2 regions of the Bacillus sp. OTU2372 genome follow, and region 2 is predicted to be linked to the other one. Evidence: riboswitches for the same ligand, from Rfam matches in the RefSeq annotation. Region 2 holds a riboswitch; the other holds the start of a gene.
What was found. Region 2 has a riboswitch for preQ1 ahead of AAHB15_RS06405 (QueT transporter family protein). Riboswitches for the same ligand answer to the same signal wherever they lie in the genome.

Region 1 (16,645 bases), on a different contig from region 2:
AAAACTCGGATTTTCAACCTCCTAAGCGCCGAGAATTTTATTCTCTACTTTGGTTCATTGGTGGTGGGGATCTTTATCGGTTTTTCCGTCTCCCGGTTAATTATTATGATTTTATTTAAAATTACCAAGGTGGATGCAATTGCCCGCTTGCATTTTTCATCGCAGGCTTTGGTCCAGACTTTAATTGTTTTTAGTGTCATCTATATCCTAATTATGCTGATGAATTATCTTTTTATAAAGAGGCAGAGCATTCTATCTCTCTTTAGAGTTGTTTCCTCGACGGAGGAAACAGTGAAAAAAATGTCTATATGGGAAATACTTATGGGGATTTTGGGATTGCTTGCGATTATTTCCGGCTACTATATTTCATCGAAGTTATTTACTGGCGATTTTTCCACGATGACAGAACTGTTTTTGGCGATGATTTATATTTTGGGATCTGTTATTATCGGCACCTACTTGTTTTATAAAGGATCGGTAAGTTTTATTTTTAATATCGTTCGGAAAAAGAAGGATGGCTATTTAACAATCAATCAGGTATTATCCTTGTCGTCAATTATGTTTCGAATGAAATCAAATGCGCTGTTACTAACGGTTATTACAACATTATCCGCTCTTGCGATTGGGCTATTATCGTTGAGCTATATCTCCTATTATTCTGCTGAAAAGATGGCTGAAAACCAGACTGCGGGCGATTTCGCCATTACCAATGCAGAAGACGCCGATAAATTTAAGGATGCGTTGGCCTCGAAGAATATTGATTTCGACGAAAAGAGGATTGAGGTACTCCAGGTGTCCGCTAACCTTAAGAACCTTTTGGATACAAAACTTGAAGGTGTGATGGTGGACCCCAGTGCTCTGCCTCTTCCGACGATTAGTGAACGAGTTTTGAAAAATACCGATGTGGCCGCAGATGAGACGATTTTTACAGGTTATAATGATTTACTTCAGAAGTTTATGAATTTAAAAGAGAGCGGTAGAGTCGAATTAAAGGGGCAAACGGAATCAATTCCGCTTCATTACTTAGGATTAAAAAAGGATTTTGTGATTTCAGGATATTTTACGAACGGCGGTCAGCCGATTGCGATTGTAGACGATTCTGTGTTTGAACGCTTGAAGAAGGATGTAAATCCTTCTATTCAAAAGAAGACCTCTCTTTTTGTTGGCTTTACATTGAAGGATGAAGGTCAGCTCGAAAAGGCCAACCAGGTTTATCAAGATTTGTCCTTTAATGAGAATGACCTTTATTCGTCTCGTTTAGAGATCAGTAATACTCAGAAAAAAATGATGGGATTGATTATGTTTATTGTTGGCTTTTTAGGTCTAACATTTCTGATCACGTCGGGCTGTATTCTGTATTTTAAACAAATGGGTGAGAGTGAAGAGGAGAAGCCGAATTATACGATCTTACGCAAGCTTGGTTTAACGGAAGGGGATTTATTGAAGGGAATTCAAGCTAAGCAGCTGTTTAACTTTGGAATTCCGTTAGTGGTTGGGCTGCTCCACAGTTATTTTGCCGTCCAATCTGGCTGGTTTCTTTTTGGAGCCGAAGTATGGACCCCGATGATTCTAGTTATGGTCCTCTATACCGCCCTATACTCCATCTTTGGAATCCTATCCGTGCTTTATTATAAAAAAGTCATAAGGGCAGCACTCTAAAATAAAAAACGGGACTAATAGAAAAAAGCAGCCATGGCTGCTTTTTTCTATTAGGTGCCTGTCACCATTTCTTTATCGGTTATCTACTTTTTCTGGATAGAGGTCATGGTTCATTAGGCGGTAGTTTGCCATTTCTTCGTATTTGGTGCCTGGTTTGCCGTAGTTGCACCATGGGTCAATGGAGATGCCGCCGCGCGGCGTAAATTTGCCCCAAACTTCAATATAGCGTGGGTCTAGCAGTTTAATCAGGTCGTTCATAATGATGTTGACACAGTCCTCATGGAAATCCCCATGGTTCCTAAAACTGAAAAGGTATAACTTCAAAGACTTACTTTCAACAATCTTTTTATCTGGAACATATGAAATATACATAGTTGCAAAATCCGGCTGGCGTGTCAGCGGACATAAACTCGTAAATTCCGGACAATTAAATTTTACGAAATAATCCCGCTCAGGATGGAGATTATCAACTGCCTCCAAAACTTCTGGTGCATATTCAAATGAATAGGTAGTTCCTTGATTACCTAATAGTGTTAAATCCTTCAAACCTTCTTCGTGGCTGCGGCCAGACATAAAAAAACCCCCTATAAAAATGTGTCCCCACACTTTTTAAGAGAGTTTCAGCTGAATGTTCTTTTTCTATACAAACTAAAGGATAAAAAACAAAAAGCCACATCCTATATGGACATGGCAGAAAGTCATGTATCCATAGTTTTTTATAGAGGGTGTCAGCTATGAACCTCTCCCGTTCAAGTACGGGTATTCTCATCTCTATATAATAAAGAACTGACTAGAGAACGTCAAACAGAAAATTAAGGTAAAACATAGAGCGCGCTGGCATCCTGTCAGTTAGGACTAAACTTCCCTATTTTAGGTGCTCGTTAAGTACATTCTCTTCTAAAACAGAAAATTTGTCTCCGTACACTTTAGTAATGTGATTTTCTCCCCATAAACACAGCGCGTTTAAAATGCTTTCTAGGCTCAATCCATATTCACTAAGCTCATACTCCACTTTTGGCGGGACTTGATTATAAACAATCCGGTTAATAACGCCATCCTCCTCTAATTCTCGTAATTGTTGAGTTAACATTTTTTGTGTGATATCCGGCATCAGACGTTTCAATTCACTTGTTCGTTTCTTCCCGTGTGTTAAATGACAAAGAATCACGCATTTCCACTTTCCACCGATGACCTCTAATGTCGCTTCAACCGATATATTGTATTTCTTTTTCTTCATCTCTAACTCCTCCATTTTAATAGGTACTAAAAAGCACCTACCACACTTCGAACTATCTATAGCACTTTGAAGTGCATACTTTTCATTCACTACTGTATATTTCATAATAACATTTGCCGGTTAAAATATCCCATTATAATTCTTTTTATAGTTTTGCTTTTAGCCAATCATTCATGCAATAAAACCATTTTTAGGAGGAGAGAAACACATGAAATTAGATAAAAAAAGAAGTACACTCGCTTTGTTGGCATGCTTGATCACCTGAAATTTATTAATTTCATTTATGATCAGTTTCTTTTTCAGTTTTAATAGATTCTTTTTCCACCAACCATTCTCCTTTATACGTTGATTATAAATAAAGGTGTTAATTACTATTAAAATATGAAAAAATAGTAAAACAAACTAAACGCTTGTCCAGAACCTAAAATTTTGCTAATGCACTAAGAAAAAAGATAAACTTTACAATTAAGTATTTTTAAGAAATTAGTTATACAAAAATGTTCAATATAAATAAATAATCCCCAAATCCAAAAGGGAATGGGGATTATTTTTGTTCGTTTACTGTAATCTTTTCTTTTAAATAAAATCTAAGGGTTCAAATCATTTTCATCTTTCTCATATGCTATGACTACTACTTTTTTATTAGTACGTTCACTTAATTCATCTTCAAACGTTTTAATCTCACTTACCAAATTAGACGCTAAATCTGCAGCTACATAATGATTGTCTTTATCCACGTTCATCTCTCCTTTTTCTTTTATTATTTCTTCTCCTATTGCCAGTTATTCTCTCTGACAAGTAATTTCCACTTTTCACCGATAACCTCTAATGTCGCTTCAACCGATATATTATATTTCTTTTTCTTCATCTCTAACTCCTCCATTTTAATAGGTACTAAAAAGTACCTACCGCACTTTGAAGTATCTATATCACTTTGAAGTGCGTACTTTTCATCCACATCTGTATATCCCATAATAATATTTGCCGGTTGAAATATCCTTTCATAATTCTTTTATAGTTTTGCTTTTAGCAAATCATTCATGCAATAGAACCATTTTAGGAGGAGAGAAACAAATGACTATAGATAAAAAAAGAAGTACCTTCGCTCTATTAGCATTAGCCGTAAGTGCTTTTGCCATCGGAACAACGGAATTTATCAGTGTAGGGCTGCTGCCGCTCATAGCAAAGGATTTACAAATATCTGTTACAACTGCCGGCTTAACTGTTTCTTTATATGCCTTAGGAGTAACTTTCGGGGCTCCTATTCTGACGTCCCTCACATCTAGGATGTCACGTAAATCCTTGTTACTATGGATCATGATTATTTTTATCATCGGCAATGGGTTGGCGGCAAGCGCATCTAGCATTGGTGTTTTATTAACTGCCCGTGTGATTTCTGCCTTTTCACATGGTGTCTTTATGTCGATTGGATCAACGATTGCTGCAGATTTAGTCCCTGAAAACCGAAGGGCTAGTGCAATATCGATTATGTTTTCAGGACTTACAGTGGCAACTGTTACTGGTGTTCCTTTTGGTACCTTCATCGGCCAGCAATTCGGCTGGAGGATGGCGTTCGTTATCATTGTCGCAGTCGGCGTGATTGCTTTCTTTGCTAACAGTATCCTTGTTCCGTCTGATTTACGAAAAGGGGTTCAGACAACGTTCCACGACCAGTTTAAATTGGTAACCAATGGTCGCTTATTGCTTCTATTTATTATTACTGCGCTTGGTTATGGAGGAACATTCGTAGTGTTTACGTACCTATCCCCTATTTTGCAGGATATTACGGGATTTAAGGAAAGCACCGTTGCCGTGATATTACTTGTTTATGGTATCGCGATTGCCATCGGAAATATGGTGGGCGGCAAATTATCTAACCAAAATCCTATTAAGGCATTATTTTATATGTTTATCTTCCAAGCTGTCGTCTTATTTTCTTTTGTTTTTACCGCACCACATAAAATAGCAGGCTTAATCACTATCTTTTTCATGGGCCTGCTGGCATTTATGAATGTACCTGGATTACAAGTTTACGTCGTTATGTTAGCAGAAAGGTTTGTCCCTGCTGCAGTTGATGTAGCGTCTTCGATTAATATTGCTGCGTTTAATGCCGGTATTGCGATGGGATCCTACTTTGGCGGCGTGATTACCAACTCGATTGGATTAATTCACACCTCTTGGATTGGAGCATTAATGGTCCTAGGAGCGGTCGTTCTTACGGGCTGGAGCTGGAGACTTGAAAGGAAAGACCGTAAAGAAGCCGGTATTAAGATTGAAAAAGTAATTTAATTTCACCCCTTTGTTTTCATAGTAGGCGCGGGGGGATAGTGTAATAGCCCCCTGCCTTTTTATAAAAGAATTAATCTGGAGGATGATTATAATGGTTAACAACTTACAAGACACAACTACACTTAGCAATGGAGTAAAAATGCCTTGGTTTGGACTTGGAGTATTTAAAGTAGAAGAAGGGCCAGAACTAGTCAATGCAGTAAAGTTTGCCATAAAACATGGATATCGCAGTATTGATACAGCTGCCATCTATCAAAACGAAGAAGGAGTAGGACAAGCGATTCGAGAAGGAAACAAAGAAGCGGGTATTTCCAGAGAAGACCTTTTTGTTACATCAAAGGTCTGGAATAGTGACTTAGGCTATGAAGCAACTCTAGAAGCATATGAAACAAGCTTAAAGAAATTAGGGTTAGACTATTTAGATTTATATTTAATTCATTGGCCTGTAGAAGGAAAATATAAAGAGGCGTGGCGAGCTTTGGAAACTCTCTATAAAGAAGGCAGAGTAAAAGCAATTGGCGTAAGTAACTTCCATGTTCATCATCTGGAGGATTTAATGAAAGAGGCCGAAATCAAGCCAATGATTAATCAAGTGGAATTCCATCCCCGTTTAACACAAAAAGAAATCCAAACTTTTTGCCGGGAACAGGGAATCCAAATGGAAGCATGGTCACCATTGATGCAGGGGCAGCTATTAGACCAGCCGGTAATCAAAGAAATTGCTAATAAGTATAACAAGTCTACAGCACAAGTTATTTTGCGGTGGGATCTCCAAAATGGGGTCGTCACCATTCCAAAATCAACAAAAGAACATCGCATCATCGAAAACGCCGATATATTTGACTTTGAACTAACCAAAGCCGAAATGGAACAAATTGATGATCTGAACCAAAACCATCGCGTCGGCCCAGACCCCGACAACTTCGACTTCTAAACAACACAAAAGGGTTGGTAATGATGATGCTTTTTCACCATTACCAACCCTTTCATTGTGTTAATCTACTTTTTGGTGCCTGTCACCGTTTGCGCCCCTTCCACCTTGTTTAACAATTTATCGGTGCCTGTCACCCTTTAGAATATTTTCCCTGGGTTTAGGATGTTTTTGGGGTCGAGGTTGTTTTTGATGATTTTCATGATTGGGATTATATCTCCGTGTTCTTCTAGCAGGAACGCTTTTTTGCCGAGTCCGATTCCATGTTCCCCTGTGCAGGTTCCCCCTTTGGATAAGGCATAGGAAACAATCTGATGATGAACTGCTTCTACTACTTCCAACTCTTCTTCACTGTTCGGATCAATCGGTAAGCAAGCATGATAATTACCATCGCCAACATGGCCCAAAACAGCCCCCTCTAAACCATATCTCTCGATCACTTCCCTGGTCTGCTTTAAGGCCCCAGCAAGTTGTGATAACGGGACGCAGACATCAGTAAACATTAAGACTTTTCCAGGATTGGCGGCTTGAATAGCAAATGCTGCATGGTGCCTTGCCTCCCATAATTGTGCCCTTCTTAACAAGTCATTCTCAAATTCAAAAGAAACACATTGCTCATCCTTTAGAATTTCTTCCATTACTTCCACACTATATGTAACTTCCGGTTCATTTCCGCTAAACTCCAAGAAAAGAGTTGGCTCCTCACGGTAATCTGTAGTCTTAAACCTATTAACTGCCTGAATCGTTTTTTCATCAACTAGCTCGATTTCCCCGATTGCAAGTCCTGATTTTAAGAGAATAGCAGCGGCATTTCCAGCTGCTTCAATCGAGGGAAACACAGCTTTTACAGCAGACACAGCCTCTGGAATGCCCCTCAGTTTTAAGGTAATCTCCGTAAAAATGCCCAATGTCCCTTCTGATCCTATTAACAAGCCCGTTAAATTGTATCCTGCTGAAGATTTAAATGAATGCCCTCCGGTTCGAACGATGGATCCGTCTGCTAAAACCACCTCTAAGCCGAGGACCTGATCACGCATTACTCCGTATTTCACACTGTTAGTACCGCTGGCATTCGTGGCCGCCATACCGCCGATTGAAGCATCTGCGCCTGGGTCCGTCGGAAAAAACAACCCATGTTCCTTCAGAGCCTGATTGAGCTGATTTCTTGTGACCCCAGGTTGTACCGTCACTTGAAAGTCATCTGGCCGGATGGATAAGATTTGATTCATCAAACTAAAGTTAAGACTGATGCCACCGAATACCGGAATAATATGTCCTTCTAAGCTCGTCCCCGCCCCGTAGGGCACGAGTGGAATGGAATGCTCACTAGCAAATTGCACAATCCTGCTTATTTCCTCTTTTGACTTAGGAAACACAACTGCATCCGGGCAGGATGGTGTATGATATGCTTCCCCTTTACTGTGCTGTTCTAAAATAGTTTTATTGATCGAAACACGCTCACTATCCCCGACAATCGCTAACAATTTATCATTAAGATTCACCTGAGTCCCCTCCATAACACTGAAACTAGTACACTTCTTAATAAATATTTTAAACATCGGGGAAGTTAATTTATAGTTAATATTAAAAATTTTCACTTATTTCTTTAAAATCAACAGCTTTTAAATGATAGATTTCAGAGAAAAAGTCTGTTTTGATTAACGGCAGGTTAAGCCCCATTTTCATTAACTCATCTCCATAAAATACTTGGCCATCGTCGTTAATTTTGTATCGAAGCTGCGGATTCAGCCCGCGTAATTTCATTCGTAGGAAAGGTGGATTCGGCGTCGCTAGCGTCTTATAGTAAATTACCACTGCTTGCCTTTGACCGCGTCCTACATACATCCAAGCGGTATCCATCCCCTCAAAGGGGCTCCACAGCCGATACAGGTCACCAAAAAGGACGATTTCTTTTATTTGATGATATAGCTGAATTTCCCGCCCGACTAGCTCTTTGTCTTCCTTGCTAAGTTTATCGATGTTTAATTCAAACCCAAGATTGGCGGCCATGGCAACATGACATCTCATCTCTAATGGTGTCATTCTGCCAGTCTGATGATTCGGGATATCTGAAACATGAGCTCCCATCGTAATAGCCGGATAAACTATACTCGTTCCATATTGAATTTTCAGCCTTTCGACCGCATCCGTATCATCACTCGTCCAGGTCTGCGGCATATAATACAGCATCCCTAAATCAAAGCGGCCGCCCCCGCCCGAGCAGCTTTCAAACAAAATTTCAGGAAAGCGCTCCGTTAAAACTTCTAAAACCCGATACAACCCCATCATATAACGATGGGCCGTCTCCTTCTGTCTTTCTGAAGGCAATAATGCAGATCCCACCTCCGTCATATTCCGATTCATATCCCATTTTACATAGCGAATTGGGGCACTCTGAAATAGATCCGTAAACGTTTCTATCAGCCAATCACACACATCATCCCTGCTTAAATCCAGAATAAGCTGATTTCTCGAAAGTGTCCGGTTCCTCCCTGGTACATGCAGACACCAATCTGGATGCCTGCGGTACAAATCGCTATCGGGAGAGACCATTTCCGGCTCCACCCACAAGCCGAATTGCATCTCTTTACCATTGATATAACTAGCTAATCCGTTCAATCCATTAGGAAGTTTTTTCCTATTAACAACCCAATCTCCAAGCGAACTCTTCGCATTATCACGACGGCCAAACCAGCCATCATCCAAAACAAACAGCTCAATGCCCAGTTCCTTAGCGGCATCAGCAAGATCTCTTAACTTTTTTTCAGTAAAATGAAAATAGGTTGCCTCCCAATTATTAATGAGGATTGGCCTTGTTCTGTCACGATAAACTCCGCGGCAAACCCGGCTTCGAATGATTTTATGAAAAATCCTCGACATTCCGCCCAATCCTTCTGAGGAATAGACCATCAGTGCCTCCGGTGTTTGAAAAATTTCACCTGGCTTCAACAGCCATGAAAAATTAAATGGATTAATTCCCATATTGATCCGGGTTATCTCAAAAGGGTCCACCTCAATGGTTGCCTTGAAATTTCCGCTGTAAACTAGACCAATCCCGTAAACATCCCCATACTCCTCGGTTGCATCCTTTGATAGTAAGGCTAGAAAGGGATTATGCTGATGACTGCTTGCACCCCTTGCGGAAGAAATCGATTGAACACCGTGGATCAGCGGTCTCCGTTCAATTTGACGTTCCCGTGCCCATGTTCCTTGAAGGTGAAGCCAGTCCCATTTCGAGTTATGGAAGTCAACCGACATGCTCATGCTTTTTTCTATCTTCACCTCACGGCTGCCTAGGTTTTCAAACGAGACCGACCTCGTGATCACATCAAAATCTCGGTAAATCGTATAATGAAGGTTAAGACCGACGCCAAGAATGGAATCCACCAATGTTATGACCAGCGTGTCCGCCTCATCATCATCCTCTACATAGACCATCGGCAGCCCATTCAAACGGGGCTTTCCTTTAAAAATCGCATAGGAATCATATACAAATTCAGTTACTGTTGACCCATCAGAACTCTGAAGCTGATAAGCCGGCGTTCGGAAGTCTCCATTTCCAAAGGCAGGATATTCCTGCGGCAGGGTATCAAGCGAAAACCGGGGGTCAGCAGGTTCATTCATCGGCGAAAAGGTTCTTCCTTTAAATGGAAGAATCGCTAATGGCTGGAGCAATTGGACCCTACTCCCCCAATATAAATGCGCTAAATACTTTCCATGGACAAGCTGCATCATGTAACTGATTCTGCCATTATATAAATGAAATAGCTTCTGTTCTTCATTCCATTCAATCGGCATGACATCCACTCCTAAAATGACATTTACTTCACTATATTCGCGGTTTAAGTGGAAAATGGTGTCAGGTCATACATAAAAGTGAAAATTTTTGATGATAATATCTAATAGCTAAATTTTTAGAATTGAATTTAGGAAGTGCAGCGATGGATTATTTAAATCATCTTCTTGAACACTTTGGCTATCTGGGGATTATTTTTGCTTTAATTGGCGGTATCATTGGCCTGCCAATTCCTGATGAAGTTCTTCTTACTTATGTGGGTTATAATGTTTTCGCAGGAAAATTGGCGTACCTGCCATCACTCCTATGTGCCTATTTCGGGGCAAGCAGCGGGATTACACTTAGTTTTATTTTAGGCATTGTGTTAGGAGCTCCGTTTTTACATAAGTTTGGCCCGAAGCTGCATATCAGTGAGGCAAAGATTGATCGAACGAAGAAATTATTCAATAGATTTGGCCCGTTCCTTCTCGTTATTGGTTTTTTTATTCCAGGCGTCCGGCATATTACCGCCTATCTCGCAGGAATTAACAATTATTCTTATAAAAAGTTTGCCCTGTTCGCCTATTTAGGAGCACTAATTTGGTGCTTTACCTTTATCACTTTAGGCAGATTGCTTGGTGGAAACTGGGTATATGTTGGAACATACTTTTCTAGGTATAGTATCTATATTATTGCCTTGTTCCTAATAGGTCTGTTTATTTTGTACACCTATAAAAGGAAAAGAAAAGTATTGAAAAATGCTTCCTATGATTAAGAAAAGCGCAAGCGCCTTGGTCAGCCCCGATATAGGGCGACTTGTCGACTGGCCGGCGAAAGCAGGGTCAAAGACTAGTCGCCCTTAATGCGTACAGAAAGCGATAGCTTTCTGTAGCCAAGCATAAGACGAGCCGGCCGAAAGGTTGCTTTTTAACCTTTTGGACGGATTGGCTGTAGACCATCGAGGGGCTAGGCGCTGAAGCTAGACAATTCTCAAAGTAAAAACTTTATACTTATCTCATGAAAAAGATGCTCTCGAACCGAGAGCATCTTTTTTCTGTTATTACCAGCCTCGGCTTGCACCTCCGCCGCCAGAGGAACCGCCTCCGCCGCCTCGAGACCCTCCACTGCCTCCGCCTCGTCCACCACCACGGGATAGAATGGAGAGGAGTAAATAAGTAAGGGTGCCTCCGAAAAATTTAAAGTCAAGGAAGACGACAACCAATACGATGATAATAATCAACCAGGATGGGATTCCGGTTCCTTCATTCTTTGGCGCCGTTTTTTGTCCACTTTCACCGTTATATTCGGCCATGACTTCTTTGGCGAGTGCTTTGTAAGTTTCCGTTACGGCTTGGTTGGGCTTGTTATTTTTTAAAAAAGGGATAGCATATTGATCTAAGATTCTTCCTGCTTTCGCATCGGGAATTCTTCCTTCGAGGCCATACCCGACCTCAATCCGGATTTTGTGTTCCTTCATCGATAAAACAAGGAGGATGCCATTGTCCTCTTTTTCGCTGCCAATTCCGTATTGGCGAAATGCCTCATTCGCATATTCTTCAATGGTTCTGTCACCAATACTATCAACGGTCAACACAGCAACCTGTGCGGTTGTCTGATCTTCAATGTTTCTGCCTAAGTTGATTAGTTCTGCTCTTTCTGTTTCGTTTAGAACATGAGCAAAATCTTGTACATAGATATCTCCGACGGGAGCAGGTATTTGGACATCCTCAGCAAGTGCACGGGCTGCACACAGAAATAATGTGGTAAAAACCAATAGAAGGCTGAAGATCCGTTTCGCTTTCATTACCCGTTGCCTCCAAAGTCAACTTTGGGAGCTTCTTGGGCTTGTGGGTCTGCTTTGAAATATTCTTTTTCATCAAACCCGCCGATTCCTGCAATAATCGAGCCCGGGAATCTTTTTACTTTTTTATTGAATTCCGCTACTTGTTCATTGTAATCCTTTCGTGCGACAGCAATTCTGTTTTCGGTCCCGGCCAGTTCATCCATTAGCTGGGAAAATTGCTGGTCTGCCTTAAGGTTAGGGTAGTTTTCAACGACAACGAGCAAGCGGCTTAGTGCACCGGATAATTGATCGTTAGCGGTTGCTTCTTCTTCGGGGGTTTTTGCTCCGGCAAGCCTTGCACGTGCATCTGAGATGGAGGCAATGACTTCTTTTTCATGTGCTGCATAGCCTTTTACGGTATTGACTAAGTTTGGTATTAAATCTAGCCTTCGTTGGAGTTGATTTTCGATTTGAGCATGCGACTGATTTACGTCTTCTTCTAGATTGACAAAGCTGTTATAGCTGGACATAAACATGAGGCCAAAGATAACAATGACAGCAACCACAATTCCTAATCCTAACCAACCTTTTTTCAATCTAATCACGTCCTTTCTCACTTATAGTATATATCACATGGTAAATAAGTTCCCTATTTAAGCCATTTAAAAACTTACCTATAAATCCATTTAATTAAACGTTTGATTAGTTTTGCTGCCGAATTGATTAAACGTTTGATTAATTTTTTTCATTCACCAATCCATTTGAATTTAAGAATTTGTTAACCTCCTTATGGCATAATAAAACCATTGAAATACCTTTGTCACTAAAGGCTTTTCCCCAACTAATTAATCGTTTGATTAATTATTATTTATGAGATTTCCGAATAAAAATAGCATTTTATGTCAATCAGAATTATGAAACCTTTAGTGGGCTTAGCCGTATATATATGTATCTTTACGAATTTTGTACCTACAATAAAAACTATAATAGACGGGGAGATATAAATTGGGATTATACATTTTACAAATTGGACAGTATGCTTTTGAAATTTATTATTGGCTTATCTTAATATCAATTTTTGGCTCCTGGTTTCCACAATTTCAATCAACAAAGATTGGGATCTGGATCTCAAAGCTCGTCGAACCATATTTAGGCTTCTTTAGGCGGTTCATCCCTCCACTTGGGCCTATTGATATTTCACCGATTGTCGCTATATTCGTTTTTAGATATATAACAGGATTTGCTCTAGAAGGACTGCGACAGTCATTGAATGTAATTGGTGTGTGATTTTCTCTAACCTACATTAAAAAAACCCGAATAAGGTGCACTAATTAAAGAAGTGATCCTTATTCGGGTTTTTTATTCACTTATTCATTAACCGTTTTTACACTGGATTTAGAGGTTTCTTTTTACTGCTGGACCGGGGTAATTGGTTCTTCACCATTTAATACTTTCACCATATTATCAACTGCAAGATTAGCCATCCTCATTCTTGTTTTAACACTTGCACTTCCAATGTGAGGCAAGGTAACAACATTGGATAAGGATAACAATGGATGATCCATTGTTACTGGTTCTTGTTCAAAGACATCTAACCCGGCACCCCAAATATCACCATTCCTCAACGCTTCATATAATGCTTCCTCATCTACGATCCCACCTCTTGCAGTGTTGATGAGGATGGCATTCGGTTTCATCAGAGATAATTCCTCTTTACTAATAAGATGATGTACTTCCGCACTATATGGAAGCATGAGGCAAACGTAATCGGATTGCTGCAATAAATCCTTTAATTCTACGTAATGAATACCTAGCTCACGTTCTTTATCTTGCTTTCGCGTACGATTATAATAAAGAACATTCATATCAAATCCCTTTGTCCGCTTGACAAGGGCCTCTCCAATTCTTCCTAACCCAATAATTCCTAAGGTCGCACCATATATATCTTGTCCAGTAAACTCCATCAAAGACCATGCTCCCCACTTTCCGCTGCGCAAGACATCGGAGGCATTTACGACTCTTCGGGCAGCTGCCATTAAAAGCGCAAACGTTAAATCGGCCGTGGTTTCCGTTAGGACGCCAGGTGTGTTGGTTACAATAATCCCCTTTCTTACTGCTGCATGAAGGTCGATATTGTTATATCCTACTGCTACGTTACTAATTATCTTTAAAAGCTTGGCTTTAGCTATGACTTCTTCATCTATCTTTTCTGTCAATAAGCAAATAAGACCGTCGATATTTTCTATTTCTTTCATTAAAATTTCCCTTGGAACAGGGATATTTTCTTCTCCCCACATTCTCACATGAAAATACTGAGAAAGTTTATCAATTATTTCCTCGGGCAGCTTTCTTGTAATATACACGGAACTTTTCAACTAAATCTCCACCTTTTTATTAGAAATATGTACTTTACATAAGTAGTAAATAAAAAAATAAAAAAAGGGCACTGGATAATTCCCATGCCCTATGTGATTGACGTGTTAAATTGAGATCGTTTATGTTTAATAATTAAGCTTTTAAAAAATCCGCAGCTATTAATCTTGTGCAGGTTCTTTTAAGGTCGTGATAATTATGAAACCAAGTACTAACAATACTGCAAAGAATCCAAAGGCAATATTGTAATTACCTGTTGCATCAAGAATTGCACCAACGATCATCGGAGAAAAGAATCCACCCAGGTTACCACCGCTGTTGACAGTTGCAATAGCAACTGGGAAAGTATTTCGGTTAGTTAATCCCATTGGATAAGCGGTAAATGCAGGCCAGCCAATGTTAAGGAAGAAACCTGCCAACCCTAGGCTAAGAGATACAAGTGTTGCGTTGTCTGGGATATTAATAACGACAAGCATCATAATGGCTGTAGCGATAGCAGTAATTAACATCGTTGGTTTACGCCTTTTTAAAAATACTTTGTCAGAGATAACCCCCCCTAAAAGCGCGCCAATTAATCCTCCAATTGCAGGGGTCGATGCAACAAATCCCATTTTCATAAAAGAATAGCCTTTTGCATTAACAAGATACATAGGGACCCATGTCAACATGCCGTATAATACACTGTTCATTAAGAAATAAGTAAGCGTATTACCCCAAATGTTCCAAGAAGTAAAAACCTTTTTGGGAGTACTAATTATTTCAATTTTCTGATATCTTATCGCCTTATCAAGCCAGCCAAGTGACCTTTGTTCCCCAGCTGCTTCAACCCTAACTTCTTCTTGGCGAATATATTCTAACTCAGCTTTTGATACCTTTGAGCTGTCTTCAGGCTTTGTTCGAACTACTAAGTACCAGACGAGAGCAATAACTAAACCAGGGATGGCAAACCAGTAAAACACATAACGCCAACCGAATGACATGGCAATCGCAGCCGCGATAATCGGTACAAAGATTGGAGCAAGCTGTGTAGAAGCAATATAAATACCTGTTGCAGTCGCTTTTTCTTTTGCCGGGAACCAATGGTTAATCGTAGTTGACATACTTACCGGTACAGGACCCTCTGCCAAACCTAATAGTAAACGAAGTAAAATCAAAAGTGCAGCACCTGAAACTGTTCCGAGTAAGAAGGTAACAACCGAAAAAGCAATAACGGCAAGAGCTACTACTCCACGAGTTCCTTTTTTGCCAAGTAAAAACCCTGCTGGAATCTGCGAACAGGCATATCCTAAGAAGAAGAAACTTGAGATCGCCCCTGCCTGGAAATTGTTAAGAGCAAAATCCTCTTTAATAAATGGGAGTACTACACCGATATTCGTACGGTCTGCATAACAAACAATGTATACCAAAAAAATAAGCGAAAGAACTAACCAACGATAGCCTGTCTTTTTCTTTAGTGCAAGACCTGCACTGATCTTAGATTCAGGTAAAGACATCCCATATCCCCCGTTCGATTAAAAAATTTTTTTAATATCACTTCAGAAAAAATTTCTTCTCTTACTGTAAGGGTTTTCATTTTTTTGTTAAATAATAACCACTTGATCCTCCTCAATTTTTTCGCCAGTCTCAGAGTTTCGCCTGGCACTCAAGGCAAAAAATGATTTTAAAGAAGGATATAACTCATTAAACACTTTATATAATTCGTCATAGATTCTTAGATGGCTCTGCTCTGGCTGTAGTGTGTAAATTGTGTTATTACAAATTTCTTTTGCGGCATACTCCAAAGAAGAAAAATAACCAATAACCGTGCCAGCAAGTAAACAAGTTCCTAATACACCGGTCTCGGAAACATCTTTAATATGAACGCTTTTGTTCAATACATTGGCTTTGATTTGGGCCCATTCTCGATTTTTCGCCCCTCCGCCAATAGATTGGTAGCTTTCCACTTGAAGCTGATACTTTGTTTCAATAATTTCATTAATTTGCTTTAGTCCAAAAGAGCATCCTTCTAAAACAGCACGAAACATATCTGCTTTCGTTGTGTTTAAATGAATTCCGGCAAATACCCCTCTAGCATTTGGATCCCAAATAGGCGCACGTTCCCCTTGCATATATGGCAGAAAAAAGACACCGCCCGCACCAGGAATTGACTGTTTGCATAAATCTTCCAAAACTGCCTTCGAATGTCCTTCCGGCTTCAAAAATTGCTCATAGAACCATTGAATGGCTGCACCAGGAAACGACATCGCTCCATGAGATAACCAGCGATTTTTTATAACATGGCATCTATTTAAGAAACGCTTATCCAAAAGCTCAGGTTGATCTGTACAAACCGTAAAGACATTAGAGGTCCCTACTGATTCAAACATTTCATTGATCCCAATACCGAGTGCTGCTGCAGAACATGCAGTGTCCGCTGCGCCGGCAATTACGGGAATACGAATGGATGGTAGGATCGGATGCATATATTCCCCAACAACGGAACAAGGATCTACAACACCAGGAAGCTTATCACGATCGATGCCAACTTTCTCATAAATATCTCTCGACCATTGATAGTTTTCTACATCATATATGCCCGTGAAGGAGCTTTGCGTCCAA
Region 2 (16,645 bases):
GCTTGAAATGGGAGGTTTTCCGCTGTGTTAAAGGACTGAAACCTTTCTACCCTTTTTCCTGCTATATTTTTGCCTCTACGGCAATATTTTTTAACCTTAGGGTCCTTAGCGATTTGTGAAAATATCATTAACATTGTTTTCGCAAGGATTACACCTCGCAGGCTAAAAATAAGGTTATCGATTTCAATCCCACTAAGTTGACGTTGGTCACCCCACCAGCCTGACATAAAAGAATGATGCTCAATCATTTCTGGCTCTTTTACTACTGGTATGTAAACAGGCTGATGTCCGTATCCCTTTTTATGAATAATTTCCGTAATCATCCTATAAAGATCTGTTGAGTTTTTGAGACATGTCTCAAAAAAGGCCAAAACTTCCGGATAATCTGTTTTTCCCAAGGTTAACCCGTACCCATATATACCATACTCGGAAAGTACATGAAGAACAAAAAGTATTAGCTTATCAGACATCAGCCGAGGTACCTCTTGTGTCACGTCACTCTTCAGACTGAATCCAAGGGGAGGGGCAAACCCTGCTCTTTTATATAATGTAAGGCCATCATCAACGATTTGAGAAGCTATTTTTTTTGATTGCTCTAGGATCCGTTTTAAATCTTCATCCTCTGCGTGATGATCCCAATATTCTAATAAACAAAGGTGAGCTTGATTGGCAATAATAAACTGCCACAAATTCGAAATCTCTCCCGCTGTTGGTTTAAATTCCATAATTCCTCCTAAAAATCCCATTCAAATATTACATATATTTCGCTTTAGGTCCATTTGTTATGCATGGATCTGCATTGGAACCAATTATTTCTAAAAGAAGGGATAATTTATCCGCGGTAGAAGATTTGATGGAATAAAAATATCATGAAATAGTCAAAATGCTCCAATACAAATGGTATAAAGCCTATATCAAAACCGGACCATTTCATTTAAAATTAAGAATGTACAGACTGTAAATGTAAGGAATGGTGACAAGCAGATATCAGTTTTAAAGAACTCTTGGGCTGGACTAATCATTGCTGATTAGTTAGGGAGATGATCATTTGAAGAAAAAACAGTTTGACTCACTTGCCGATCTTAAGAGAGGTGTATATCTCTGGATTGTTCCGTTAATTGTAATCGCTCTTATCTTAAATACCGTCATGCAAAATGGATATAACGAATATAAAATAAATTTTATCATTAACAACGCCCTCACCATTTGGCTGTTTTTGAGCTGGGTATTATTAATCAAAAGGCGTTGGGTTAAGTTTATAGAGTATTCATGTTTAGCTTTAATAACGGTCTACCATATTGTTACTTTTTTTGACACGGTTGCTCATTATTTGCTCCCAAGCGGAGGCTCACTAGGAGACTTTATTGTTTGGATGCCCATTTATATCGTATTTATCTTCTTAACATTAGGAGTGAAGAAAGGGCTTACCTTCTCTATTTTTATCTTTCTGCTTACTCTGGTAGATGGTCTTACTTATTTTAACAGGCTCTCAACTGAATCAATGGATTCTTTATTTCAATACTATTTCGCAAATTTTGTTTATATCGTCGTTCTTTATTATGCCCAGCACATTTTTAAAGTATATGCTGAAGCCCAACTGTTTAAAAGGCATGCCTATTTAGATTCATTAACTGGAATTGCTAACCGTCATCAAATCGACGGATGGTTTGAACAAAAATTAAAAGATTCTAAAGAAATGAATATCACATTTTCCGTGATCTTTTTCGATATTGATCATTTTAAAATGATTAATGATCAGTATGGCCATAAAGCTGGGGATGCTATATTAATTGAGCTAGCTGATTTAATCCAAAGTAACCTTGCAGCTAGAGAATGGTTTGGCCGATGGGGCGGAGAAGAATTTATTATCCTTCCTACTGTGACAGGGCAGGGAGCTATTAACCTAGCGGAACTTTTACGAGAAACGGTTGCCACGCATGATTTCCAAGTTGTTGGAAGATTAACAGCTAGCTTTGGCGTTACAGAATTTTTGCCGGATGACACGATTGATTCATTATTAAGCCGCGTTGACGAGGGATTGTACCAATCCAAGCATCGCGGCCGAAATAAAGTAAGCAGTGTAAGTTAAATAATTATGTCCCCGGGCAGTTTGTTTTGGGGACTTTTTTGGTATTAATTAAACTCTAATTCGCATAAAATTGGTAAATACCGCTATAATAAAATTGGATCTACACTAGACCCATAGCGAGGAGAGGGCTTAATGATGATTTCAATAGACCCATCTAAAAATACCGAAAGAGAAAATTATAAATTTCTAATTGGAAGTATTATACCTAGACCAATCGCATTCGTAACATCCTTGTCGAAAGAGGGTGTTTTGAATGGCGCACCCTTTAGTTATTTTAATATTGTATCGGCCAATCCTCCTTTGATATCGTTAGCTATTCAACGCTCAGGAGGAAGACAAAAGGATACAGCTAGAAATATAATAGACTTAAAAGAATTTGTTGTGCATATTGTCGATGAACATAATGTTGAATTAATCAATAAAACAGCGGCCAGCCTCCCGCCAGATCAAAGTGAAATTGAACTAGCGCAATTAACTCCTGTAAAAAGCGTAAAGGTCTCTACACCAGGTGTTATGGAAGCTAAAATCAGAATGGAGTGTAGATTAGAGCATTCCTTGGAAATAGGCGGGGAGGATTCTCCAGGATGTGATCTTATCATCGGTAGAATTGTTCAATACCATATTGAAAGTGACCTTTATGAAAGTGGACGAATCGGCCCGAAAGGCTTAGCTGCGGTAAGCCGCCTGGCGGGTAATAATTATGCGAAAATCGGCGAGATTTTTGAAATCGAAAGACCTCAGTAGTCTAACTGCCAATACCATAAGAAACAGGAACGCTCAGAGGATTTAACTCTGAGCGTTTTTAGTAAGTACCAATTCTTTAAAAACTGAAGCTATGATTGTGAAACTAATGGCAGAAGTATTTCGACTTGTGTCCCTTGGTTTGGGTTACTTTTTATCTTAATTTCTCCTCCGTAGGAATCTATGATCCGCTTGCACACCGTTAATCCAAGACCTGACCCGGCTTTTTTTGAAGTAAAGAATGGATTAAACGCTTGTGAAATTTGATCCTCCCTCATACCAACCCCGTTATCGGTAACAGTTATCCGACAGTTATCTGATTGTTTATCTATACGGATGGATAAATTCCCGCCATAGGGTATCCCAAAATACCTTGTTAGTTATATCAAATATCTTATTATCTGATAATAGAAAAGTTTAATATTCCTACTAACTGAATAGGGATTTTGGCTATTTCATCCAAATTAAATTTTCATACCCTAATAGAAAGAGGTTAGGGAGGTGTTACAATGCAAAGTAAGAGGAGAAGGAGTCCCTTTTCATTCTGTATTTTTCCTGGATATAAGTGGTGCGGACCTGGCTGCAGCGGCCCTGGAGCACCGATAAATGATGTAGATGCCTGCTGTCAAAAACATGATTACTGCTTGAGCCGCGGATTATCATCCTGCCAATGTGATACGCAATTTATGGAGTGTCTTCGTCCAAAGATGAATCCCAATACGGAAAAAGGCAGAAAGGCTGCACTGATGTATGATTTTATGAAAGTAAGAACTGCCTTTACCTGCGGCAGGAAGAATTGGCTGTAAAGTGGATAAAAGCATGGTAAGTTGTGAAAGCTGTTTGATTGAAAATTCAAGTGGTTTCAGAGAATATAATGATAAAGTGTTTGTGAAAGGATGGAGTTCATGCACTTCCTCTATTGGTTCCTTAAATGTGGATGGCTGCTGGTGATTATTTTTATTGGAAATATTTATTTAAGCCGTTTAGGTTTATGGTCTGTCATCATATGTATTGCTGTCTTTGTAGCGGGAAATCATTTGATTAATAAAAGCATGGAAAAGATCATCTTAGCAAAGAAGAAATAGTCAAGAAATCAACTTGGATTTTCACGTCATGAGAATAGAGGTTTATTAATTTTCCCAACGCTTGCAAATATGAGCGTTGGGATTTTTAATAGAATTTCAAGAATCGACAGGAGTTGACCCCCTTTCTCCTCACTTTTTTCCCAATTATGCGGATGCTTTTACCGTGATATGATATTTTTGCAATAAAAAACAAATATAGGATTAGGAGGCTGGGAAACGATGAAGAAAAGAACATCTATCATGCTAGCATTAGGATTAACGGTTGGGGCAGTGCAGCCGATATCGGCTGCAGCCAACACTACTCCGTATAATGTTACCGTTTCAAAGGATGCAAGCCAGTTTGGCAAGGATGCAAAGGTTACTTGGAAAAAGGGACAAACCGTTCCCTCCTTCGTCCACGGTAAACTCTCTACTAAGGCTTATAAAGATCAAGCATCCGTAAAGCAATTTTTAAAAGATAATAAATCACTGTATCAATTAGATGCAGATAAAGATTTAACTTTGCTGGATGTTCAGACCGACGAGCTTGGAAGCAAACACTATAATTTTGTTCAATCTGTGCAAGGTATTCCGGTAGATGGGGCAAAATTCAAGGTGCATACCGATAAAAATGGTATCATTACTGCTATTAATGGCGACGTTTTTCCAGCCGCATCCAATTATTTTAAGGGAAACCTGAAAGCACAACTGACTAAGGATGCTGCGCTAGATAGAGCCTGGAAATCTATTAATTTAACTAAAGAAGAAACATTAACAAATGCGGAGGCAGGTCCAACTGGTGCGAAGTTTAAAGATACCGTTGAAAAAGCCGAATTAGTCGTTTATAAAAAAGCAAATGATTTCTATCTGGCCTACAAAACTAACCTGCAATTCATCCAACCTTATGGGGCCAACTGGGTAGTATATGTGGATGCGGTGAATGGGAATGTATTAGATTCATATAATGCTGTAGCGGATGGTGCCACAACAGGCTCTGGATACGGAGTATTAGGAGACTATAAAACTCTAAATACCTATTATTCAAACGGTACTTACTATTTATATGATGTAACAAAACCGATGTCAGGCGTAATTGAAACTAGAACGGCACAAAGCCGGAGCTTGTTGCCGGGTAACTATTCTGTAGACCCAGACAATAAATTCAATGCTGTTTCTCAGGGTGCGGATGTAGATGCCAACTACTATGCCGGCAAAGTATACGATTATTACAAAAATACGTTTAATCGTAATAGCTTCGATAACAATGGTGCAACGATTCGTTCGTCGGTGCACTATAGCAGAAATTACAATAATGCCTTCTGGAATGGTTCGCAAATGGTATATGGGGATGGCGATGGAGTAACATTTAGACCTTTATCAGGCGCTCTCGATGTCGTTGCCCATGAATTAACACACGCTGTTACGGAAAGAACCGCGGGGTTAGATTATGTGGACCAATCTGGGGCATTGAATGAGTCGATTTCCGATACGTTTGGGGTTTTCCTAGATAAGGGAGATTACTTAGTTGGTGAGGATGTGTACACGCCAAATAAATCAGGAGATGCGCTCCGCAGCTTATCAAACCCAACACTTTACGGACAACCTGATCATATGAACAACTATGTTTATACTACTTCCGATAATGGAGGGGTTCATACGAATAGTGGAATCCCTAACAAGGCGGCCTATTTAACGATTTCCAGCTTAGGAACAGCTGTTGCTGAGAAAATCTACTATCGTGCGCTTACCGTGTATCTAAACCCACAAAGTAACTTCAGCGATGCACGCGCCTCACTGCTTGCAGCCGCTGCAGATTTATACGGCACAGGCAGCACCCAGTACAATGCAGTTGCCTCGGCTTGGAACCAAGTAGGAGTATATTAAGATAAGAGTGTAATATAAAAGATAAATAAACATTATACAAGAAAAAGGCTGCACATTTCCGTAGCCTTTTTCTTCGGTATAAGAGCAAAAAAAATAGATTGGAGTCGGTACCAATCTAAAAAATGGGAAGTTTTAAGAAATGAGCTCATTGAACTATTTCCTAAATAAGTTACTTTTATAATAGTGAAAACTTGTGTAGAAAATAGGTGGAAGTTGTGTGGAAGTTGTGAAGATTAGGATTGGAGTAGCAAAAAAAATTGACTAGCGGGATCACCAATCAAATTATGGGAAGTTTTAAGAAATAAGTTCGTCGAACCATTTCCTAATTAAGTTATCTTTATTATATGAAAAATATATGTAGAACTTGTGCAGAACTTATGTGGAAGATGTGAAGATTTACTAATATATGCACGGAAGCGTAATGGGCAAGTATCCATTCCGATTTTGAAGTGTAGACATACACTGTTTACAGCTAGTTGTAAAGGAGGGATCTTAGAATGGAAGAAAGACAACAATCTGGCGCATATCATCATGGGCATAGCGGTTATTATCCAGGTGGTGGTTATCACCACGGCCATGGAGGGTATTATCCTACTCCGGTAGGATATCCAGGATATGGATACCATCACGGCCACGGAGGCTATTATCCAGGGCATGGTTATCATCATGGCCACGGGGGCTATTATCCGGGGTATGGTTATCATCATGGTCATGGAGGTTATTATCCAGGTCATGGTTACCACCACGGCCACGGCACTTACCAACCAGGTCAAAGGTAACAAACAGACTTCGAGTATAAACGGAGTTAACAAAGTAAAAAAGGTGTTTGACACCCTTCGGGTGTCAGGCACCTTTTTTACTTTTAAGTAGTTGTGTTTATTAAAATATGCCATATAATAGAATTATCTACGTTCACAAAATTGTCGAAATTGCAATAATACTAATGTTTAAATAGGATAAAAAAACTTAGGAAGAAGATTTGGAGGGGAAGGCTAATGTTAAAAGCTGCTGTCGCGGGAGTACTTGGTTTTGTACTTATTTTTATCGAATCGATGATCGTAATGAAACTAAAAGGCTATGAAACAATCGAATACGGAGGAATTGCACCTTTTATTAATGTCTGGGCGATGAATTTCTTTTTTGTCTATGCTATTCTTACTCAGGTTACACGTTGGTATGAAAGCAAACAGGAATTAAATGAAGATAGCAGCTTTTAACAATCCAAATCATTTCTTTTGAAATAAGATAAGCGTCTCCATCTCAATTAGAGTAGGAAACGCTTTTTTATTTCAAAAAAAAGGAAAATATAGCTTGATTTAACTAATGATGTTAGTTAAGATAAAACTAACATCATTAGTTAAAGGGGATAGGGAAATGAGACTAATAAAAAAAGGTTATGTTTATCAAGTGACATTTATGGCACATGTTTTTCCGGTAAACTGCTATTTGGTGGAAGAAGACGATGGATTAACGTTAATAGATGCTGGCCTCGGATTTTGCGCAAATGGAATTTTGAGGGCAGCAGAACAAATTGGAAAACCTATTACCAAAATCGTATTAACACATGCCCATGAAGATCATGTTGGTGCACTTGATCCCATTAAAATGGCACTGCCAGAAGTACCTGTTTATATCTCATCCCGTGACTACAGACTAATGAATAATGACCGTTCACTTGATCCTCATGAAGATCAAACTCCGATAAAAGGGGGAGTACCGAAAGATCTAAAAACTCGGGCCAACATTTTACTCAAAGAAGGAGAGTTAGTTGGTTCATTAACTGCCATTGAAACACCAGGGCATACACCAGGATCGATGTCATTCCTCGATTTGCGGACTAAAGCCTTAATTGCTGGTGATGCCTTTCAAACAAGAGGCGGTATCGCCGTTGCCGGGGATATAAAACCATTTTTTCCATTTCCGGCTTTCGGTACTTGGAGTAAGAAAACAGCGTTAGCAAGTGCAAAAAAATTGCTTAGCTATCAACCCAAGCTGCTGGCAGTGGGCCACGGGGAAATGGTAGAGAATCCTGTGGCTGTGATGGAAAAAGCAGTGGAAGTGTTTAATCGGAAAATCGGATAAAGGAGAAGGGAAATGTCACCGAGACCTAAAGTTGGACTTGAATTGTCCGCCATACTAGATGCAGCGGGGGAAATTGCCGATCAACAAGGAATATCTGAGGTTACACTAGCAACCCTTGCGAAAAAATTAGGGATTCGCCCCCCTTCATTGTATAACCATTTTGAGGGACTGCCAGGATTAAGAAAAAAACTTGCGATTCATGGAATCACCCAATTATATGAGGAGATGGCACATGCCGCCATAGGGGTAGCCGGAACGGAGGCGGTTCTTTCCATGAGTAAGGCGTATGTAAATTTTGCCCGAAAACATCCAGGGATTTATGAAGCGACTTTACTAGCACCAAACCCGGAAGATGAGGAGGTACAACAGGCAGGGGCCAAGATTGTTGACCTTTCTGTCCGTGTCCTGCAAACCTATCATTTGGAGGGAGAGCAGGCCTTACACACTGTTAGAGGATTACGCAGCATATTGCATGGTTTCTCTGCGTTAGAGCAAAAGGGCGGCTTTAAAATGAAGTTAAATTTGGATGAAAGTCTGACAATCATTATCCAGGCATTTCTGAACGGGATGGAGAGCAGCCGTTAGGTTTTCATGGGAAAAGCAGCGATTCATTGCTGCTTTTTTGATTGATTAGGGCTTTTTAAGGTATAATAAACATGTAATTGGGTTAATTACATGAAAAAAGATAGGGTAGTAACTGTAAGGAAGGTGTCTAAAGATGTCTATAAGCAGCCGATTTGCTGTTGGTATTCATATATTAACTCTAATTGAGATAAATAAAAGTGGTGTTAGTACATCCGAGTTTTTAGCAGGAAGCGTAAACACGAATCCAGCTGTTATTAGAAAAATTATGGGGATGCTAAAAAGTGCAGGATTGGTCAATGTCCGCCCTGGGGTTGCAGGAGCGGAATTAGCAAAGAATCTATCCGAAATTACTCTATTCGATGTTTATAAGGCTGTGGATGTGGTCAAGGAAGATGAATTATTTAGTATCCATGAACATCCAAATCCAGCTTGCCCCGTGGGAAGAAATATTCAAAATGCAATTGGCCCGCTATTTTCGATTGCACAAACCGCATTAGAGAAGGCTCTAGGAAACGTAACGATTGAAGATGTGGTTAAGGATATTATTGAAAAAGAGCAAGTCTCTAAACAGGAAAAATAAGTACGAGATGAAAGGCATTCACTAGGGGGATGCCTTTTTAAATGTATCTTATCCCAAAGAATGGTCATTTTTTAATGACCGGAGCTTTGATATAATGGGGATAACTTTATTTTAAGGAATGATCAGTATGCAAAGATCGGAACAATATGGGTTAGTCCTGGACGTTGAAACCACCGGTTTAGGACCTGCAAAAGACGAAGTTATTGAACTTGCCCTTAAATTATTCACCTACCGGAGGGAAACGGGAGAAATTATCGAGATTATAGAGGAGGATTCTTTCTTACGTGAGCCCCTTTCAAGGACAGCCCGCAACAATTATGACACTGCCTTTCGTGTCCATGGGATTCCTTATGAATTAGTAAAAGGAAAAAGCTTTTATGATGTGAAAATTAAAACCTATTTCCATCGTGCTGATGCGGTTTTTGCGCATAACGCTTCTTTTGACAGAAGTTTCCTTTACCACATGTATCCTGAAGTCAATGAATTAAAATGGTATTGTACGATGAGAAATATCCCTTGGAAAAACTATGGATTTCCAAACGGAAAACTCCTGACATTATTACAGGCTCATGATATTACAGATTACCAAACACATAGAGCGCTCGATGACATTACATACCTGATGGACCTGCTAAAGAAAACGAGCCCGAAAGGTAACCTCTATCTCCATGAAGTCCTCGAAAAAGGGCCGATGAGAAAATACCAGCCAGCTGCTGCCCGTACCAAACTAGGCTAAAAATAGGTGCCTGCCACCATTAATGGTATTAACACTATACCAATGTTGAAGGCTCATTAATTAATAACATGAAACGTGTATGTTAAAATATTCAATATGTTAAAATACATCGGGGTATGGTGATTATGAAACTCTTAACATTAAACTGCCATTCTTGGCATGAGGAACATCAGCTTGATAAGATAGCACATCTAGTAGATACCATAATTGAAAATTCTTATGATGTTATTTCCTTGCAGGAGGTAAGCCAGGCAATAGCTGAAGAGTATGTGGATGGGAAAGTAAAGAAAAACAATTACGCCTACGTTTTGTTACAAGAACTTAAAAAGCGTGGCAATGACGAATATTCGATGGTGTGGGATTTGACTCACTATATCAAGAATGGAACCTATGAAGAAGGGGTAGCTATTCTAACCAAACATCCAATCATTCAGCACCGCTCCTTCTTTGTATCGCAAAGTGAGGATTATGCAGTAAACTGGAAAACAAGAAGAATAATAGGAGCAACGATAAAGTACAAGGACAAACCTTATACTTTTTATTCTTGCCATATGGGTTGGTGGCATGATGAAGTTGAACCTTTTAAGGCACAGGCTGACAAGATGTTCAAGAAGTTGAATTGGGATGAATCTTTTTTTCTAATGGGTGATTTTAACAACGATGCTTCTCTTAAGGGAGAGGGGTATGAGTATTTGTTAAGTCATGGTCTTTATGACACATACAATCTAGCAGAAGAAAAAGATGAAGGAATTACCGTTAAAGGAAAAATCGCCGGCTGGAGCAATAATAAGCAAGACCTGCGAATTGATTTAATCTTAACCAATCAACCTTTACAAGTGGATTTTTCAAGAGTAATCTTTAACAATCACAATAAAATGGTGGTATCTGACCATTATGGTGTGGAGGCAAAGGTTAACTTATAAACGAAATTATTATACACTCGATTATGAGTGAACAATGGATAAAACCAAAAAAACGGCTTCGCTGCATAAAATGCATGCGAAGCCGTTTTTTTGGTTGCCTTCCCACTATGTATTTTAACCTCATGCTGATATCAGTATAGGGAATTGATCAAAATGATTATCTGCCCTCAGTGAAAACTTGAAATGTAATACCAAACTTATCCGTAACACTGCCGTATGCCGGGCTAAAGAAAGTCTCTTGCAGCGGCATACCCACTTGACCGCCATCCTTTAATGCATCAAAGAATCTATGCGCCTGATCAGCATCATTTGTGGAAATACAGATCGTTACCTGATTCCCGCTTTGATGTGGCTGTCCAGGGAAGGTATCGGACAGCATTAGATCTGTTTCACCAATTTTAATGGTTGCATGACTAACACGATCCTTTGCTTCTGCTGGCAGTGGGAATTCAGGATTCTCCGGCATTTCACCGAACGATTGGCTGAATAGAACCTGAGCATCTAAGGCCTTTTGGTAAAATTCAATTGCTTCTTTTGCATTACCATTCATCACTAAATAGGGAATCAAACGTAATGTCATCATAAATCAGCTCCTTGGTTAATTGGTAAACTTCACTTTCCATCTGAAACAGAAAACAACATTGGTATGAACAAGGATAAGTGAAACAACACAATTCCTATTCTTACCAATATTTTAATTATAAAACAAGGAACGTGCGTTCGCAACAAAAAAGAAAACCCATTAAAGGTTTTCTTTCAATCAAATGGTGCCTGACACCAATAACACTATAGATATCGTTCATTTATTATTTTAAGGTGGTGGAGTGCGTGGCCTGCGATGATGTAGGCGAGGGCACGTGTAGTGGTATCGGAATTGTTGGCAACTCCAATCCTCTCCCAAGCTTCTTCAGGCATATTGTTAATGAGCGTGATGGTAGCTTTACGGACAGCGGTAAAGTCTTCGATGATTTGTTTTATTGAAAGCCCATCAAAGTTAGATGCAGCAATATAGTCGTTTTCGTTGAAACCAGCGAGTGGTGTTCGATCACCGCGGCCAATTCGCAGCAGACGGTAACTCATAATCCGTTCTGTGTCAGTCATATGACCAAGAACTTCTTTAATACTCCACTTCCCTGGAGCATAACGGGACTGTCCAGATTCCTCGGATAAACCTTCAGCTAATGAGGCAGTTTTCTCCAAATTCTCTTTTAAAATCTCCGATAGGTCCCCATCTGGAACCAAATTTACGTACGGCAGATAATACTCAGGAAACTCACTTACTTCTGGACGTTGAACCATCGCAATTTTCCCCCTCTAGTTTAAGATTAAAGAATTTATTTTTAATTGCTTCTATCCACCTACTCGTTTTAGCCGGCTTGCATTATTATTATAATTTTTCAAAAATTGAATTGCCATCTATCTGCTTATTTTCGAGAGATTTGCGTATGACAACTCCACACCTAAATCCCACTCAAAAATAAAAGAGCTGCCGTTAAAAGCAGCAACTCTCCGTTTACAATTAAACCATTTTCTCAAAATGGACACGTTTATTTAAAATATACATTACCGGCATTCCTACGGCCATAACAACCAATTCACCAATAGCGGTGGTAAGCCATGTGAATAGGAAGGGCAGATCAAAAGCTAAATGCAGTTCAAGCGCAATCAAGAACATCGTAAACGTGAAAACAAGAGTATTTACCATCATTCTAGCCCAAATTCCTTTAATAAACCGTGAGCAAAGAATGGTAATGACTAAAGCAATCACCGATTGTCCTACTCCAAAAATTAAATCGTAAGCCTTCATTGGCGAGAAAAATAAATTCGTCATAAATACACCTAAAACAATCCCGTAAATGTACTTTTTATTAAAAACGACTAAATGATTAAACATCTCCGATACACGGAACTGAACCTGGGTAAACCCAAACGGCTGAATCAACGCCGAAACTGCAATGTACAAAGCAGCAATAATCCCATTAACGACGATTCCGTGCGCGTTTCTGTGCACTTTGCCTGATGGGGCATTCGTACTTACCGGCTGCGCAAATTTTTCCATATTCATTTCTCCTTAGTTTTTTTACGTGGGAGGTTTTCGAACCACGTTAATTTAGAATACTTGCAAACTAATATATTATTATAAAAAAAAATACGAGTCAATGACATTATTTTAAAATATCATCTCTAAAGAATTATTTTCCAGAGTAGTAAATAATACCATTAAATCTGGTGCATATTAAAAATAAAAAAGGAATGGCTATAAATGAAATATAATAAAATGTTTTTAATCGTCATGATGCTGGTACCCTGGTTGTCTGTGCCGATGTTAGGAAAAAGAAACTTTAAACGTTTTTTGCCAGCTGCCTTTTTTATTACTTGCTGGATTTCTGTTGAAAGCATATTGGCTAAAAGGCGGGTTTGGTGGAGATTTTACGATAGACTGATTCCTAATGTTATGGGAGAATTGCCTTTCCTTTTAGGTCCTTTTATGATTGGCTCTATTTGGATTTTAAAATTTACATTTGGAAACTTTTTTCGCTATGTAATCGTGAACTTAGTCACGGACTTTTTGTTTGTCTATCCCGGCATGTTTGTATTAAAGAGAATGGGTATTATCTCTCTCGTTCGAATGAAGCATTATCAATTGGGAATCTTATTTATGGCCAAATCCGTGCTTATGTATGGCTTCCAATTCATGGTTGAAAAATCCCGAAAGAAGCCCAAATTACTCATCAAAAGGCTACTCCCTTAAAACGAGCAAGGGCCGATTTCCCTATCTCCCGTTCGATTAATTATTGATTGTCTTTTTATTTGATGTTAAGATTTTATTAAATTAATTTTTATATTATAGGATTGTTACTGTTAAATCAGGCAAAACCTAAGACTAACGCCATTATCGTTAGTTTTAGGTTTTTATTTTTTTAGAGGTGATTGACATGAAAATCGCAAAAGTAATTAATAACAATGTCATCAGTGTGATCGATTCCCATAACAAAGAACTTGTGATTATGGGCAGAGGGATTGCATTTCAAAAAAGACCAGGTGACCTTGTGGATGAATCAAAGATCGAGAAAACATTTAAATTAGATAATAAGGATGTCTCGGAAAAATTTAAAACATTATTGTATGATGTTCCAATGGAATACATGGATGTTTCTGAACGGATTATTTCCTATGCGAAAGAGAAACTGGGGAAAAAATTAAATGACAGTATCTATGTTTCGTTAACGGATCATATCACCTTTGCCATTGAAAGAAGTCAAAAAGGGCTAATTATCTCCAATCCGTTGCTGTGGGAAATCAAACGAATTTATGCTGACGAATATGAGATTGGTTTAAAGGCCTTAACAAAGATACAAGAGATGCTTGGGATTACTCTTCCACAGGATGAAGCCGGTTTTATAGCGATGCATATTGTCAACGCAGAATTAAACGAAGAAATGCCGAACGTCGTTAACATGACAAGATTAATTCAGGATATTCTAAATATCGTTAAATATCATTTCAAGATAGAGCTTGATGAGGAATCATTGAATTATTTCCGTTTTCTAACCCATCTCAAATTTTTTGCGCAGCGATTATATACCGATTCTCCCTACAACAACGAAGATGATTTTCTCTATGAGATGGTCAAAGAGAAGCAAAAAGAAGCCTTTGCCTGTGTGGAGAAAATCCGCGATTTTATCAAAAAAACACATAACCATCAGCTGACAAAAGAAGAGATGGCCTACCTTACGATTCATATTGAACGTGTGGTAAATAGATCCTAAAATTTTTTTAAAAGAAAGCGTTGACAGATAATGAAAGCGGATGCTATTATAGGCGTACAAATTAATATTAATTTTTTAGGATTGTTACTGATAAAGCAGGCAAAACCTAAATTGTATGTTCATCACTTTTATGGTGTATAGCGTGCAATTTAGGTTTTTTTTATTCCCTTAGTCGAAGTACGGTTACAGAAACTGGCCAGAACTTACAACTGGCTTCGGCATTTACAAATTTAATACTTTTAACACAGGATTGTTACTGGTAATGCAGGCAAAACCTGAGGAACTCGAGTGGGACAAAAATGTCTGTGTCCATCTCTTGTTACTCAGGTTATTTTTTTACAAAAAATCAGGAGGTATAACCATGGACTACAAAAAAACAGCCATAAGCATCCTTGAATTAGTCGGTGGAGAAGGCAACGTTCAAAATGTCATTCACTGTATGACAAGATTACGTTTCAATTTACAAGATCAAAGTAAGGTAGACCGTAAAAAGTTAGAAAAGGTTCCTGGAATTATGGGTACCAATATAAGCGGAGACCAATTTCAAATTATTGTCGGAAACGATGTTCCGAAAGTATATAATGCTATTTTAGAAAACAGCTCGCTTAAGGCAGACAGCACTAGTAAGAAATCTCAAAAAAGTAAAAACCCATTAAATGCAATTTTTGATGTTATCTCAGGTGTGTTTACACCGATTTTGCCAGCGATTGCTGGTGCCGGTATGATCAAAGGGATACTTGCTATTGCACTAACGTTTCACTGGCTTACAGCTACGAGTCAAGTTTACACTATTTTAAATGCGATTGGTGATGGAGCGTTTTATTTCTTACCTATCCTGCTGGCAGTGAGCGCAGCTAGAAAATTTGGCAGCAACATTTACGTAGCAGCAGCCATAGGAGCGGCGCTGTTACATCCAACGATAACAGCATTATTAAGTGCAGGTAAGCCGGTTCACTTCCTTGGTCTTCCTGTAACGGCGGTTACTTATTCATCAACTGTTATCCCGATTTTACTAGCCATCTGGATTGCAGCATATGTGGAAAAATGGGTTGATCGAATTATTCCTAGCATGTTTAAGCTGATCTTCGTCCCAACATTAACATTATTGATTGTTGTCCCAGTTACTTTAATTGCCGTTGGTCCATTAGGTTCGATTATCGGAAACTGGCTTTCTGCAGGTGTAGGTGCATTATTTGATCACGCAGGACTATTTGCAGGAGCCCTATTAGGTGGAACATGGTCATTAATCATTATGACAGGTATGCACTATGCGTTTTTGCCAATTGCAATGAACAATATTGCAACTAAAGGTTATGATGTTATTATGCCTTCGATGTTTATGGCAAACATGGGACAAGCTGGAGCAACATTTGCTGTATCATTACGTTCTAAAAACAAATCGTTTAAATCTTTAGCAATGACCACTAGCTTAACGGCTGTTATGGGTGTTACTGAGCCGGCTATGTACGGTGTAAACATGCGCCTTAAGAAACCATTTATTGGCGGTCTTATCGGTGGAGCCGTTGGTGGAGCGTACTACAGCGCTCTTGGGGTAAAATACTTTATCCTTGGCGGTAACGCTGGTTTACCAGGATTAGCTTCTTTTGTCGGTGACACATTTGTTTTGGCAGCTTTAGGATTCCCAATTGCTTTTGCTGCTGGTGCAGTTGCAGCATTCTTTATGGGATTTGAGGATGTAGAAAGTGAAGAAGAGCAAGATACTACAACAGCAACAGCAACAGTAACAAACACAGTAGACACTAAATCTGAATTAGTCGTAGCAGCTGAAAAAGTATTCAGCCCTTTAAAAGGTGAAATAAAACTATTAAGCGAAGTAAATGACCCAACGTTCTCTACTGAAATCATGGGTAAAGGATTAGCGATCCAGCCGCAGGAAGGAAAAGTAGTATCTCCTGTTACTGGTAGAATAACAACTATTTTTAAAACAAAGCATGCAATTGGCATTACAAGTGATAATGGAGCAGAAATCTTGATCCATGTTGGATTGGAAACAGTAAGGCTAGAGGGAAAACACTTCACAGCACATGTGAAAGACGGCGACTTTGTTGAAGTGGGCCAAACTCTTGTTACCTTTGATATGGAAGCTATTAAAGCAGAGGGATATGACTTAATTACTCCAGTCATAATTACAAATCCTGACCGTTATCAAACAATCGAACCAGTTAAAAAA

Region 1: linked by a shared signal. The riboswitch ahead of queF (preQ(1) synthase) and the one ahead of AAHB15_RS06405 (QueT transporter family protein) in region 2 are both predicted to bind preQ1.

The regions. Positions count from the first base shown of each region.
Region 1 is NZ_JASATK010000015.1:4,158-20,802, forward strand. It holds gene AAHB15_RS20195 (ABC transporter permease) at 1-1,659, shown strand, start outside; gene queF (preQ(1) synthase) at 1,732-2,232, opposite strand; PreQ1 riboswitch class I at 2,362-2,408, opposite strand; gene AAHB15_RS20205 (winged helix-turn-helix transcriptional regulator) at 2,525-2,896, opposite strand; gene AAHB15_RS20210 (hypothetical protein) at 3,484-3,633, opposite strand; partial or broken gene AAHB15_RS20215 (winged helix-turn-helix transcriptional regulator) at 3,690-3,764, opposite strand; gene AAHB15_RS20220 (MFS transporter) at 3,971-5,185, shown strand; gene AAHB15_RS20225 (aldo/keto reductase) at 5,277-6,119, shown strand; gene AAHB15_RS20230 (FAD-binding oxidoreductase) at 6,257-7,618, opposite strand; gene AAHB15_RS20235 (alpha-galactosidase) at 7,701-9,914, opposite strand; gene AAHB15_RS20240 (DedA family protein) at 10,058-10,666, shown strand; gene AAHB15_RS20245 (TPM domain-containing protein) at 10,952-11,695, opposite strand; gene AAHB15_RS20250 (LemA family protein) at 11,695-12,270, opposite strand; gene AAHB15_RS20255 (YggT family protein) at 12,680-12,961, shown strand; gene AAHB15_RS20260 (2-hydroxyacid dehydrogenase) at 13,084-14,049, opposite strand; gene AAHB15_RS20265 (MFS transporter) at 14,209-15,540, opposite strand; gene AAHB15_RS20270 (xylulokinase) at 15,628-16,645, opposite strand, start outside.
Region 2 is NZ_JASATK010000002.1:307,577-324,221, reverse strand. It holds gene AAHB15_RS06485 (DUF3231 family protein) at 1-725, opposite strand, end outside; gene AAHB15_RS06480 (GGDEF domain-containing protein) at 1,049-2,089, shown strand; gene AAHB15_RS06475 (flavin reductase family protein) at 2,225-2,833, shown strand; gene AAHB15_RS06470 (ATP-binding protein) at 2,923-3,192, opposite strand; gene AAHB15_RS06465 (phospholipase) at 3,340-3,636, shown strand; gene AAHB15_RS06460 (hypothetical protein) at 3,736-3,915, shown strand; gene AAHB15_RS06455 (M4 family metallopeptidase) at 4,135-5,778, shown strand; gene AAHB15_RS06450 (hypothetical protein) at 6,276-6,557, shown strand; gene AAHB15_RS06445 (hypothetical protein) at 6,774-6,995, shown strand; gene AAHB15_RS06440 (MBL fold metallo-hydrolase) at 7,153-7,860, shown strand; gene AAHB15_RS06435 (TetR/AcrR family transcriptional regulator) at 7,873-8,445, shown strand; gene AAHB15_RS06430 (Rrf2 family transcriptional regulator) at 8,579-9,025, shown strand; gene AAHB15_RS06425 (exonuclease domain-containing protein) at 9,153-9,761, shown strand; gene AAHB15_RS06420 (endonuclease/exonuclease/phosphatase family protein) at 9,887-10,684, shown strand; gene AAHB15_RS06415 (VOC family protein) at 10,842-11,264, opposite strand; gene AAHB15_RS06410 (DinB family protein) at 11,471-11,983, opposite strand; gene AAHB15_RS06405 (QueT transporter family protein) at 12,204-12,743, opposite strand; PreQ1 riboswitch class I at 12,750-12,794, opposite strand; gene AAHB15_RS06400 (hypothetical protein) at 12,948-13,436, shown strand; gene licT (BglG family transcription antiterminator LicT) at 13,621-14,454, shown strand; gene AAHB15_RS06390 (beta-glucoside-specific PTS transporter subunit IIABC) at 14,816-16,645, shown strand, end outside.